3 regions of the Streptomyces sp. NBC_00557 genome follow, and region 3 is predicted to be linked to each of the others. Evidence: riboswitches for the same ligand, from Rfam matches in the RefSeq annotation. Region 3 holds a riboswitch; each other region holds the start of a gene.
What was found. A riboswitch is a leader RNA that binds a small molecule or an ion and turns the genes downstream of it on or off. The one in region 3 is predicted to bind cyclic di-AMP.
Positions count from the first base shown of each region.

Region 1: another riboswitch for cyclic di-AMP. It lies ahead of OG956_RS13640 (C40 family peptidase); the one in region 3 lies ahead of OG956_RS18510 (M23 family metallopeptidase).
Region 2: another riboswitch for cyclic di-AMP. It lies ahead of OG956_RS21035 (transglycosylase family protein); the one in region 3 lies ahead of OG956_RS18510 (M23 family metallopeptidase).

Region 1 is NZ_CP107796.1:3,245,419-3,249,857, forward strand. Features, by position in the region: gene OG956_RS13630 (M23 family metallopeptidase) at 1-638, shown strand, start outside; gene pcrA (DNA helicase PcrA) at 698-3,178, opposite strand; cyclic di-AMP (ydaO/yuaA leader) riboswitch at 3,389-3,557, shown strand; gene OG956_RS13640 (C40 family peptidase) at 3,565-4,439, shown strand, end outside.
Region 2 is NZ_CP107796.1:4,824,609-4,829,047, reverse strand. Features, by position in the region: gene OG956_RS21035 (transglycosylase family protein) at 348-1,037, opposite strand; cyclic di-AMP (ydaO/yuaA leader) riboswitch at 1,042-1,214, opposite strand; gene OG956_RS21030 (transglycosylase family protein) at 1,413-2,456, opposite strand; gene OG956_RS21025 (cytochrome P450 family protein) at 2,625-3,917, opposite strand; gene OG956_RS21020 (nucleoside triphosphate pyrophosphohydrolase) at 3,914-4,439, opposite strand, start outside.
Region 3 is NZ_CP107796.1:4,302,807-4,307,245, reverse strand. Features, by position in the region: gene OG956_RS18520 (PrsW family intramembrane metalloprotease) at 1-697, shown strand, start outside; gene OG956_RS18515 (aldo/keto reductase) at 782-1,726, opposite strand; gene OG956_RS18510 (M23 family metallopeptidase) at 1,803-2,828, opposite strand; cyclic di-AMP (ydaO/yuaA leader) riboswitch at 2,838-3,004, opposite strand; tRNA gene OG956_RS18505 (tRNA-Met) at 3,293-3,366, shown strand; gene OG956_RS18500 (dihydrofolate reductase family protein) at 3,449-4,439, opposite strand, start outside.

The DNA of each region.
Region 1 (4,439 bases), 1.1 Mb from region 3:
CGGTCGGCACGCTGACCGACGGCGGCCAGGACACCACCGCCTCCGCCTCGGACGCGCACGCGGTGAAGCCGTCGGTCGCCAACAGCAGGCTGGACAGCCAGCTGACGACGCTGTCCGCGGGCGCCCACGACTTCGCCGACCGGGCGAGCCGGACGCAGGAACGGATCGACCTGAAGAACCAGCAGGAGCTGGAGCAGAAGAAGGCGGCCGCGGCGGCCGCACTCAAGGAGCGGCTGCGCCCCAAGTTCGCGCTGCCGGTCCTGCAGAAGGGGCTGAGCGCCTACTTCGGCCAGGCCGGTGTGAACTGGATGTCCGTGCACACGGGCATCGACTTCCCGGTCTCGTACGGCACCACGGTGATGGCCGCGACCGACGGTGTCGTCTCCACCAAGTGGAACAGCGCCTACGGCAACATGATGATCGTGACGGCGAAGGACGGCACGCAGACCTGGTACTGCCATCTGTCCAGCTACCGGGTCCCCGCCGGGACGTCCGTCAAGGCCGGCCAGCCGATCGCCTATTCCGGCAACTCCGGCAACTCCACCGGACCGCACCTGCACTTCGAGGTGCGACCCGCAGGCGGGGCGGCCATCGACCCGCTGCCGTGGCTGCGCAGCCACGGCCTGGACCCGACCTGAGCGACCCCGGTCCGGGTCGCACCGGCGAGCCCCGCCCGACCGGCGGGGCTCACGCGTGTCTAGAGCTTCTCCACCGGCGCGTACCGCAGCAGCAGCCGCTTGGGCTTGGCGTCACCGAAGTCGATCGTCGCCTCGGCGTTCGCGCCCGTACCCTTCACGGCGACGACCGTGCCGAGCCCGAACTGGTCGTGCGTGACCCGGTCGCCGACGGCCAGCGCGACCACCGGCTTCTCCGCGGTGCGCCGGGTGGCGAACCCGGACGCGCCCGACGCGGACGAACGCGAGCGGGACGAGGACAGCGAGGCCGCGATCCCGGCGGCCGGGCCGGAGGACACCGGCGCCGCCGCTCCTGTCCGCTTCCAGTCCACATGGGTGGCCGGGATCTCCTCCAGGAAGCGGGAGGGCGGGTTGTACGACGGCTGCCCCCAGGCGCTGCGCATCGCCGAGCGCGTGAGGTAGAGCCGCTCACGCGCGCGCGTGATGCCGACGTACGCCAGGCGGCGCTCCTCCTCCAGCTCCTTGGTCTGGCCGAGGGCGCGCATGTGCGGGAAGACGCCGTCCTCCATGCCGGTGAGGAAGACGACCGGGAACTCCAGGCCCTTGGCGGTGTGCAGGGTCATCAGGGTGATGACGCCCTCGCCCTCTTCGCCGTCCGGGATCTGGTCGGAGTCGGCGACCAGGGCCACCTGCTCGAGGAAGTCGGCGAGTGTGCCGGCCTCTCCCTCGCCGCGCTCCTGCTCGAACTCCAGGGCCACGGCCGCGAGTTCCTGGAGGTTCTCGATGCGGGTCTCGTCCTGCGGGTCGGTGGAGGCCTGCAACTCGGCGAGATAGCCGGTGCGTTCGAGCACGGCTTCCAGGACGGTCGCGGGACCGGCGCCGGACTCCACGATCGTGCGCAGGTCTTCCATGAGCGTGTTGAACCGCTTCACGGCGTTCGTGGAGCGTGCGGCCATGCCGTACGCCTCGTCGACGCGCTTGAGCGCCTGCGGGAAGCTGATCTTCTCGCGCTGGGCGAGGGCGTCGATCATCGCCTCGGCGCGCTCGCCGATGCCCCGCTTGGGCACGTTCAGGATGCGGCGCAGCGGCACCGAGTCCTCGGGGTTGGCGAGGACGCGCAGGTAGGCGAGGACGTCCCGGACCTCCTTGCGCTCGTAGAAGCGGACGCCGCCGACGACCTTGTAGGGCAGGCCGACGCGGATGAAGACCTCTTCGAAGACACGGGACTGGGCGTTGGTCCGGTAGAAGACGGCGACATCGCCGGCCTTCGCCTCGCCCGCGTCGACCAGGCGGTCTATCTCGTCGGCGACGAACTGCGCCTCGTCGTGCTCGTTGTCGGCGACGTAGCCGGTGATGCGGGCGCCCTGGCCGGCGTTGGTCCACAGGTTCTTCGGGCGGCGGGACTCGTTGCGCTCGATGACCGCGTTGGCGGCGGACAGGATGGTCTGCGTGGAGCGGTAGTTCTGCTCCAGCAGGATCGTCGTCGCGTTCGGGTAGTCCTCCTCGAACTGGAGGATGTTGCGGATCGTGGCGCCGCGGAAGGCGTAGATCGACTGGTCCGCGTCACCGACGACGCACAGCTCGGCGGGCGGGATGTCGTACTCGCCGGGCGGGGTGTCCTCGTCGTGCTCGCCCGTACCCACCAGCTCGCGGACGAGGGCGTACTGGGCGTGGTTGGTGTCCTGGTACTCGTCGACCAGGACATGGCGGAAGCGGCGGCGGTAGTGCTCGGCCACGTCCGGGAAGGCGCGCAGCAGGTTGACCGTCGTCATGATCAGGTCGTCGAAGTCGAGCGCGTTCGCCTCGCGCAGCCGCGACTGGTAGAGCGCGTAGGCCTGGGCGAGGGTCTTCTCGAAGCCGTCGGTGGCCTGGGCGGCGAAGTCCTCCTCGTCGATCAGCTCGTTCTTCAGGTTGCTGATCTTCGCGCTGAACGACTTCGGCGGGAAGCGCTTGGGGTCGAGGTCCAGGTCGCGGCAGACCAGGGCCATCAGGCGCTTGCTGTCAGCGGCGTCGTAGATGGAGAAGCTGGAGGTGAAGCCGAGCTTCTTGCTCTCGCGGCGCAGGATGCGCACGCAGGCGCTGTGGAAGGTCATCACCCACATCGCGTTCGCGCGCGGGCCGACGAGCTGCTCGACGCGCTCCTTCATCTCGCCCGCGGCCTTGTTGGTGAAGGTGATCGCGAGGATCTGGCCCGGGTGCACGTGCCGCTCGGCGAGCAGGTAGGCGATGCGGTGGGTCAGGACGCGGGTCTTGCCGGAGCCGGCGCCGGCGACGATGAGCAGCGGGGAGCCGGAGTGCACGACGGCGGCGCGCTGGTTGTCGTTCAGCCCCTCCAGCAGGGCCGCCGAGTCGAGGGCGGGGCGCGGGGCGCCGTCGCGGTAGTGGGTGTCCCGGTCCGGCGGCGCGTCGAACTTCCCGCCGAACAGATCGTCCGGAACCGGCTCCGGAGCGTGATCGTCCTCGGGCGGCGGCGGGGGCTCCTCCTCGTGCCCGCGAGGGGCCTGGAGGTCCGCCAGGAAGCTGTCGTCAAAGAGGCTGCTCATCGCTCTACGAGTCTAGGGCGCGCCACCGACAACTGGTCGCCGTCCCGTAAAGACGACGGTCACAGGCGGTACGACATGTCCCTCACGCTGCGGAATCACCCGATGACGGGGCGGCGATCCCGGCGGCGGATCACAAAAATGTATCGGACATATCACGCACCAACCTTCACAGTAGTCACACGAGTTGGCTAGGTTGCCGTCAGGCCGCGTGCGCGGCCTCCGCCGAGTCCGGCGCGCCCCTCGGCGCGCGGAGCCGGGGACCCAACCGATCCCGGGGTGAATCGGCCGACTCCCGAGGGGACGACGCCGTAGGGCAACCCTTCCGAACCACCGCCCGAACCCGACAGCTAACCCGGTAGGCGGCCCATTGGAAGGAGTCGCCTCCCTTGGCGTCGCACCGCAAGCCGCGCCCCGGCGGGACCTCTGGCGCGGGCCTCCGCACCCCCGCCCTCGCCACCGCCGCCCTCACCTCCATGGCCGTGTTCTCGCAGACCGCCGAGGCCGCCCCGAGAACCGATCACGCCAAGCCCAGCCTGGAGGAGGTCGAGAAGAAGGTCGACGACCTCTACCGCCAGGCGGAGTCGGCGACCGAGAAGTACAACGCGGCCAAGGAGCGGACCGGCAGGCAGCGGGGACGCGTCGACGCCCTGCGCGACGAGCTCGCCCGGCGCACCGAGCGCCTCAACAAGGCACGCGAGGAGCTGGGTTCCTTCGCCGCCGCCCAGTACCGCACCGGCGCCGCCGCTCCCGGCACGGCCACCTTCCTGCTCGCGAACGACCCGCAGGACTACTTCGACCAGAGCCAGCTGATGAACCGGCTGACCTCACGGGAGAAGCGCGCGGTCGACGCCTACATCGGCGAGCAGGCCGCGACCATGAAGGAGCGGCGGCAGGCCTCCGACAGCCTGCGCACGCTGGACGCGTCACAGCGCGATCTGCGCACCGCCAAGGCCACCGTGCAGCGGAAACTGGCCTCCGCGCGCGAGCTGCTGGCCACGCTGACGGCCCAGGAGAAGGCCCGGCTGGCCGCCATCGAGCGGGAGAAGCAGCAGGAGGCGGCCCGCAGGGCGGCGGAGCTGGCGAAGCAGCAGGCGGCCCGGCAGCAGGCCGACTCGTCCTCGTCCACGGCGTCCGCCTCCGGCTCGGCGGGGTCCACGGCGTCCAGCTCGTACGACACGAAGGCCGAGAAGGCGTTGGCCTTCGCCCGCGCGCAGCTCGGCAAGCCCTATGTGTGGGGCGCCACCGGCCCGGACTCCTACGA
Region 2 (4,439 bases), 520 kb from region 3:
CCTTCTTGGGATGTGACGCTGGAAGTGCGGGGCGTGTGCCTTGCGGCCGCGCCGTGCGACTAGAGCCTAACCGTCCCCGGGGCGCCGGCCACCGACCGACCGTCCCGTGGACGGGAGGGACACGCAGACGGTACCTATTGTTCACCGCCGGAACAAAGGGGGGTGCGAGGGAACACCAGAAGACGGCCGGGCAAAGAAAAGCCCCGCCCCGGCGCGTACGGGGGAACACGCGCCGGGGCGGGGAGCCCGTGGGGACGGGGGGTGGCCCTCACGAGGCCTCCCGTTGGGGGGCGGCGGCTGTGAGGGCGCTGTGGGCCGGATCGGAGCCGGGCGTCAGGCGCCGGCCGTCACTTGAGGTGCAGCTGCTGGCCCGGGTAGATCAGGTCGGCGTTCTTGACGATGTCCTTGTTCAGCTGGAACAGCTTCTGCCAGCCGCCCTGCACGCCGTGCTTCGCGGCGATGGAGCTGAGGGTGTCGCCCTTGACCACCTTGTACTCGCCGTCACCCTTCTTGACCTTGGCGCCGGTCGGGGTGGTGACGGTCTTGCTCGCCGACGGGGCCGTGCGCGTGGTGGAGCGGGTGGCGGCCTGCTTGCCGGTGGAGCGGGTGACGGTGCCGCTCGACGACGACTTCGTGGAGGCGGCGGGGGCGGAGCCGTTGTACGGCGTGCTGCTCAGGCCGGTGCCGCAGACCGGCCAGGCGCCCTTGCCCTGGCCCGCGAGGACCTTCTCGGCGACGGCGATCTGCTGGGCCTTGGTGGCCAGGTCGGCGCGCGGGGCGTAGGCGGTGCCGCCGTAAGCGGCCCAGGTGGAGTTGGTGAACTGCAGGCCGCCGTAGAAGCCGTTGCCCGTGTTGATGGACCAGTTCCCACCGGACTCGCACTGGGCGACGGCGTCCCACTGGGAGGCGGTGGCGGCGGAGGCGTTGCCCGCGGCCATCAGCGGGGCGGCGACGGCGGCGCCGGTGACACCGGCGAGCGCGACGGCACGGACGGCCTTGGACGGGCGGCGGTGCTTGCCCTTGGCGGAAAACAGCATGGATCGATCCCCTCACCGACGCCTGCGAGGTGAGCTGTCGGGTTCGGGCCGGTTGAGTTGCCCGGCCGCACTCCCGCTTGCGCGAGGTGCGGCTTCACCCCTAGCCGGCCGGGCAGCAACTGCTCGGCGCGGCACTTACCTTGGGTCCCCCGCTCCTGCCTACGGCGCTTGACGCGACGACTGTTCCCGGGCAACCGCTGGCAGGATTCGGCGTTGCGACTGCCGGGGCTCGTGGTGACGAGCGGTCCTGACCGTAGACACGCCGTCGGCCGAATTTCAAAGACGATCAGGGCTTCTGAGACTCATCCCACACTTTCTCCAAATCGGACATTGCGTGATCAAGTGGGGCGTCAACTAGCCCTGGCCAGCGCCGTTTTATCCGTCGGTTTTCAGGGTCTGACCGGCGGCGATGTCGTCGGGGTCGGCGCCGATGACCTTCTTGTTGCTCTCATAGAGCGCGCGCCAGCCGCCGTCGACGCCGAGCGAGTCGGCGATGGAGGCGAGGGTGTCGCCCTCGCGGACGGTGTACGTGTCCGGCCCGCGGCCGGCGTGACGGCCGGACGACGAGGACTTCTGACCGTTTGTCACACTTTCGTCCGCACTTGCGCCACGGTGACGTCCGCCACTGCTGAGCGCTCCGGTGTCGACCAGGCTCCAAGAACCGGCACTCTGCTGGTAATTGTCCGGCATGTCGGCACCCGGCGTGTCGCTGGAGGGACCGGCACTCCCCCGCGAACTTCCGGTGTCCTGTGCGCCGGACTCATGAGATTTGTCCGACTTGGGGGTGCCGGCTCCGGTGGAGTCGGCCGTGCCCGGGGTGCCGGTGGCGTCGCCCGGGGCGGGCGTGCTGCTCGCGTCCGGGGAGGGGCTGGAGGTGCCGGAGCCGGAGGAGTCGGAGCCGGACGCCCGGCCCGAACCGGAGCCATTGGAGGACGAATCAGGCAGACCGGACGAACTGGAGCCGTCCGCCGAGCCGGAGGCGCCGTCCGAACCGCCGCTGCCACCGGAGCCGCCGACGCCCGTGTCGACGTCGAGCGAACCGGAGTGGGAGGTCAGCCCGGCGGTCAGCGCGCACATGGCCCACGGCGCGGTGCCCTGGTCGGCGAGGATCTTCTCGGCGACGGCGATCTGCTGGTTGCGGCTGGCCTGGTCGGCGCTCTCCGCGAACTGCGTGCCGCCGTACTTGTCCCAGTCCTCCTGCGAGATCTGCAGACCGCCGTAGTAGCCGTTCCCGGTGTCCGCGCTCCAGGATCCGCCGCTCTCGCACTCGGCGACCCTGTCCCAGGTGGTGCCGTCGGCGGCGTTGGCGCTCGCGGCGCCGAGCAGCGGGATGGCGATGGCCGAGCCGGTCACTCCGGCCGCGACGAGGAGGGCCGGAGCCTGACGGGGGCGACGGTGACGACCGTTCCCGGAGAGCATACGGAAGCCTTTCGTGCGACTGCAGAACCGGCGCGGCGGACGGTGCCGTCGCCACGCTGATGGGTGAACGTATCGTCAGACGATCACTTGTCACAAGTTCATGCCGCGCAGATCACGTGAAGATCACATAGTTGAACGCCGGTCACTTTTTGTCCGTACGGCGCGTGGTCAGGCGGTGGGTGTGAACTCCACGGGCAGCGTGCGCAGTCCCCGCATGATGAGCCCGCCGCGCCAGCGCAGATCGGCGGGATCGGCGGCGAGCCGCAGGTCGGGCAGCCGGGTGAGCAGGGTGGCGAGCGCGGTCTGGCCCTCCAGCCGGGCGAGCGGCGCGCCGAGGCAGTAGTGGATGCCGTGGCCGTAGCCGAGGTGCTGGTTGTCACGGCGGGCGAGGTCCAGCACGTCCGGGTCGGCGAACCGCTCCGGGTCCCGGTCCGCCGCCGCGAGCACCACGAGCACCGGGTCGCCCGGCGCGATGCGCTGTCCGCCGATGGTGAGCGGCTCGGTGGCGAACCGCCAGGTGGCCAGCTCCACCGGCCCGTCGTAGCGCAGCAGTTCCTCCACGCCGGTCTCCAGCAGGTCCCTCTCCCCGCGGGCCAGGGACGCCTGGAGCCGCTCGCGCTGCCCGGGGTGGGTGAGCAGGGCGTAGGTGCCGTTGCCGATCAGGTTCACGGTGGTCTCGAAGCCGGCGAACAGCAGGATGAAGGCCATCGCCGCGGCCTCGTTCTCGGTGAGGTGCTCGCCGTGGTCGGAGGCGCGGATGAGGCCGGAGATGAGGTCCTCGCCGGGCGCGGGCTCGGCGGGCAGCGCCTCGCGCTTCTTGTGGATGAGCTCGGCGAGGTAGCCGCGCATCTTCTTCACGGACCGCGCGACCCCGCCCCGGGGCCCGCCGCCGTGCCGGATCATCATCCCCGCCCAGTCCCGGAAGTCGTCCTGGTCCTCGCGCGGGACGCCGAGCAGGTCGCAGATGGCGTAGATGGGCAGCGGGAAGGCGAACTCGTGGATGAGGTCGGCGGAGCCCCTCCCGGCGAACCGGTCGATGAGACGGTCGGTCAACTCCTGCACGCGCGGCGCGAACTCGGCGACGCGGCGCGGGGTGAACGCCTTGCTGACCAGCCGGCGCAGCCGGGTGTGGTCCGGCGGGTCGATGTTCAGCAGATGCGTCATCAGCTCCGCCTTGCGCTCGCCCGGGATGCCGGTCTTGCCCTTGGCGTGCGCGGGCTCGTCGTGATGCGCCGGGTTCTTGCTCAGCCGCTGGTCGGCGAGGGCCTGCTTCGCGTCGCCGTAGCGCGTGACCAGCCAGGCCTCCACCCCACTGGGCAACCGTGTCCGCCGCACCGGCGCGTGCTCGCGCAGCCAGGCGTAGGCGGGGTAGGGGTCGGTGGCGAACTCCCAGCTGAACAGCGCGGGCACGGGGCCCGGGCCGGCGCCGGGGGCGGGGGTCGGGTGGTGCTGGTCGGTCACGGGTCGACCGTATCCGGGGCCTCGTGGGTCTCCGCGTCGCGGTGACCGGCGGTGGCCCGGCGTATCGCCTCGGGGGCGACTCCCTCCGCCTGACGGATCGCGTCCCGGTACGCGCGTGCCGCCGCGCGCAGGGCCGCCTCCGGGTCCACGCCCTCCGCCTCGGCGCGGGCCGCCAGGGCCAGCAGCTCGTAGCCGATGCCCTCGCCCTGCGGCAGCGGCACGTCCAGGCCCGCCGTCCGCGCGCGGGAGACGAGCTTGGCGGCGAGGGCCAGGCCGGGCTGGCCGAGCGGGACGCCCTCGGTCACCGACGAGCGCCGCTTCTCCTCGGCCTTGGTGCGCAGCCAGTGCTCCTTGACGTCCTCCGGCGTCTCGGCCTTCTCGTCCCCGAAGACATGCGGGTGCCGGTGCACGAGCTTGGCGACGATGCCGCCGGCCACGTCGTCGACGGAGAACGGCGCGTCCGGGTGCTCCTCGGCGATCCGGGAGTGGAAGACGACCTGGAGGAGCACGTCGCCGAGCTCC
Region 3 (4,439 bases):
CTTCTTCGTGCGCATCGTGATGTCGCCGTTCGCGCACCCGCTGTTCACCACCCTCACCGGCCTGGGCTTCGGCATCTCGGCGCTCTCCGCCGAGCGGCAGCGGGCCCGGCGGGTGCTGCTGCCGCTCGGCGGTCTGCTGCTGGCGATGAGCATGCACGCCTTCTGGAACGGCTCCTCCACCTTCGGCGAGTTCGGGTTCTTCGCCGTCTACGGCGGATTCATGGTGCCCGTGTTCGGGCTGCTGACCTGGCTCGCGATCTTCACGCGGCAGCGGGAGCTGCGCACCGTGCGGGAGGAGCTGCCGGCGTATGTGCTGGCCGGATGGCTGGGGCCGGCCGAGCCGTTCGCGCTCGGGTCGATGCGGGCGCGGCGCACGGCCCGGGACTACGCCCGGCACCACGGCGGCCGGCCGGCGGCGCGGGCCGTGGCCCGGTACGAGGCGTACGCCACCTCGCTCGCGTTCCTGCGGCACCGGGGGCGCCGCGGCAAGGCGGGGGCCGACTTCGTCGTACGGGAGCGGGAGCTGCTGGACGAGCTGTGGAAGCGGCGGGATCTGGCCCGGCCGGCGCTGGAGTACGCGGCACGCGTGATCCCGCAGCCCCGGCCGGTGTACACGCCGCCGGCGCCCACGCCCTACTGGCCGGCGTACGGGTATCCGGCGGCGCCCTACTCCGCTTACAACCCGTATCGGTCGTAGCCGATCGGGCTGCAGGGAGCTCGGCACCGCCGGAATGCGCCGTCGTGGCCGAGCGCCGCGGCGGGGCTTGCGGCCGGCGAAGGACTAGGCCGACGCCTCCGTCAGCGTCTGGACCTCCTTCTCCGTCAGCTTCAGGTCGACCACGGCGAGCAGGGCCGGGAGCTGCTCCACCGTGCGGGCCGAGGCGATCGGGGCGGTGACGGTGGGCTGGGCGGCGAGCCAGGCGAGGGCGACCGTGGCGACGGGGGCCTCGTGGGCGGCGGCGATCTCGTCCAGGGCCGCCAGGACCTTCTGACCGCGCTCGGAGTCGGCGTACCCCTGGGCCCGGCCCGCGCGGGCGCTGTCGACCTTGGTGCCGGGCCGGTACTTGCCGGTGAGGAAGCCCGCGGCAAGGGAGAAGTACGGCACCGCGGCCAGGCCCTGCTCGGCGACCAGGTCCTGCAGCGGGCCCTCGTAGGTGTCGCGGGAGACCAGGTTGTAGTGGGGCTGGAGGGCGACGTAGCGGGCCAGGCCCTCGCGGTCGGAGAAGTCCAGCGAGGCCTTCAGGCGCTCGGGGCTGATGTTGGAGGCGGCGATGTGCCGGACCTTGCCCGCCCGGACCAGCTCGTCGAGCGCGCCGATGATCTCCTCGACGGGGATCTCGGGCTTGTCGAAGTGGGTGTAGTAGAGGTCGATGTAGTCGGTGTCCAGGCGGCGCAGGGAGGCGTCGGCGGCGGCCTTGATGTTGGCGGCGGACAGTCCCTGGTACTCGGGGTGCTGGCTGACCTTGGTGGCGACGACGACACGGTCGCGGTTGCCGCGGGACTTGATCCACTTTCCGAGGACCGTCTCGGACTCGCCGCCCTTGTGGCCCTCGATCCAGGCCGTGTAGGAGTCGGCGGTGTCGATGAAGTTGCCGCCGGCCTCCGCGTAGGCGTCGAGGACGGCGAAGGAGGTCTCCTCGTCCGCGGTCCAGCCGAAGACGTTGCCGCCCAGGCAGAGCGGGAAGACCTCGAGGCCGGAGGAACCGAGTGTGCGCAGAGAAGTCATGCTCCAAGTCAACGCCGGCGGTGGATGATCGCATTCCGCCGCCGGCGTGGGAATCCCGCGAGAAGAGCGGTGCGGCTCAGGGGTTGAGGCCCTTGTCGCGCAGCCAGGGCGCCGGGTCGATCCCGGTGGCCTGCCCGTTCGGGTGGACCTCCAGGTGCAGGTGCGGGCCGGTGACGTTGCCGGTGGCGCCGACGCGGCCGATGACCTGGCCGGTGGAGACCTTCTGGCCGACGGAGACGTTGATCGAGGACTGGTGGCAGAACCACAGCTCGGTGCCGTCGTCCAGGGTCAGGACGGTGCGGTAGCCGTAGGCGCCGGCCCAGCCCGCCTCGGTGACCGTGCCGCTGTGGACGGCCTTGATGAGGGTGCCGGTGGGGGCGGCGAAGTCGAGACCGGTGTGGTAGCCGGACGACCACATCGCGCCGGGCTGTCCGAAGGTGCCGGTGATCGTGTACGACACGACCGGCAGCGTGTACTGCTTGGCCAGCTCGGCCAGCCGCTTGGCCTCGGCGGCCTTCTCGGCGTCGGCCTCCGCCTTCTCCTTGGCGGCGGCGGCCTTGGCGGCGGCCTCCTTCTCCGCCTTGGCGGCCGCGTCGGCGGTCTGCTTCTCGGCGGCGGCGAGCGCGGCGGTGGTGGCCTTGCTGTCGGCCTGGCCCCGCTGCTGCTCGGCCTGGGCCATGATCCGGTTGCGCAGCGCCTCGCCCGCGTTGCCGGTCTCGGCGCTGTCGGTGGTGGTGCCGACCTTGCTGAGCCCGGTGGCGGCGGCCTCGGGAGCGGAGGAGGAGTCGCCGAAGATGTGCTCGACGGAGTCCAGGTCCGGCAGGGAGATGGAGACCGGCGGCTTGCCGGTGTTGGCGCTGGCCATGCCGCCCGCGCCGACCGCGGCCATCACGCCGACGCCGAGGACGGTGGAGCTGCGCGCGAAGCCGCCGCGCTGCTTGGCGACCCGGTGCCGGCCCCGGACCGGGGCGACGGAGTCCTCGGTGGGGTTCCACTCCTCCCAGGGGCCCTCCTCGGCGCGGTAGGCGCCGTAGCCGAAGGTCTCCGGCTCGGCCTGCTGGGGCATGAAGGGGGCTTCTGGGGCGGGCCGGTTGGACGCCACTCGGGCGTGCTCCTTTCCTTCCTCCGCCTACCGGGTTAGCTGACGGGTTCGGAGCAGGAAGGTCTCCTACGCGCGTATACCGGTCGTGGACTCTGCGAGTTCACGACGGCATCCGCGTGATTCACCCCAAGGTGGTGGTTCCCCGGTTCCCTCGCGGGATTCGGCGCGTGCGCACGGAGCCGCCTCTTGTGACGGCTGGGACGACCGCGCTGCGTTATCGAACGTTAATAGACCTGACAGGCACTTTCCAAGCCGTTCGGCTTGATCATTAAGGTTTCCGGCCGGGGACTTACCGGCCAAGACTGCGGAAAAAGGGGCGAGTTGGTCAGCGAACAGCAGCATCGGTGTTTTTGATGGTGTCTCAGATGTTATGCGGACGGCGGTCGTCCGGTCACTCTTGGTGAGGGACGGCCGGGGATGGCGTCGGGCGGCCTTCGGACTGGTGTATGCTGGAGTCACAACGACGCGGGGTGGAGCAGCTCGGTAGCTCGCTGGGCTCATAACCCAGAGGTCGCAGGTTCAAATCCTGTCCCCGCTACTGAAGGCTCAGGGCCCGGAAACCAGCTGGTTTCCGGGCCCTGGGTGTTTTCCGGCCCAGGGTGTTCCCCGGCCCGGAGTGTTCACCCCAGCAGGTGGGCGTTCGGCGCCTTGGCGAGGTCCTCCAGCTCCGGCAGGACGACCACCTGCGCGCCCCCGCCGGCCAGCACCCCGGTCCCGTCGGCCCCCGGCACGAACGTGTCCGGCTCCTGCCACGCCGTGACCACCCGCCGTACCCCCGCGCGAAGGATCAGCTCGGCGCAGGGGGCGGGCCGCGAGGCGCGCCGGGCGCAGGGCTCGAGGCTGCTGTAGACGGTGGCGCCGGCCAGGCGCGGGTCGGCCGGATCGACCTTGGCCAGCGCGGCCTCCTCCGCGTGGACCACCGCGTCCCCGCCCTCCCGCGAATGGCCGCGGGCCAGTTCCGTCCCGTCGGCGGCGACCACCAGCGCACCGACGCTGAACGCCGTCTTCGCGGGCGGGCACAGCGCGGCCAGCTCGCAGGCGGTGCGCAGCCAGTGCCGGTCGGCGGCGGTGGGCAGCGGACCGCTGCCGGGGGCCGTGGGCTCGTACCGCATGAGGACCACGTCCTCGATACGGCGGGTCTCGGTGAGCCGCAGCCGGCCGGCCTGGTAGCCGCCGGGCCCGAACAGGCGGGGCGCGGCCGGGTCGCCGACGAAAAGCGGCGCGAGGACCAGCTGCAGTTCGTCGGCGAGGCCCTGCCGCAGCAGCTGGGTGTGGACCGTGCCGCCGCCCTCGACCATCAGCCGCCGCACCCCGCGCACGTCGTGCAGGTGGGACAGCAGCGCCCGCCAGTCGAGGCCGGGGCCGAGCGGGACGACGTCGGCGACGTCGCCGACCCGGCCGGCGGCCCGCTCCGCCCCCTCGTCGGTGGTGTAGACGAGCTTGTCGCCGCCGGTGTGCCAGAACCGCGCGCCGGGGTCGAGGTCGCCGGTGGCGGTGACGGTCACCTTCAGCGGGTACTCCGGTCGGCCCGCCCGGACCCGGGCCGCGCGCCGCTCGGCCGAGTTGACCAGCAGCCTCGGGTTGTCGGCGCGGATCGTGCCGGCGCCGACG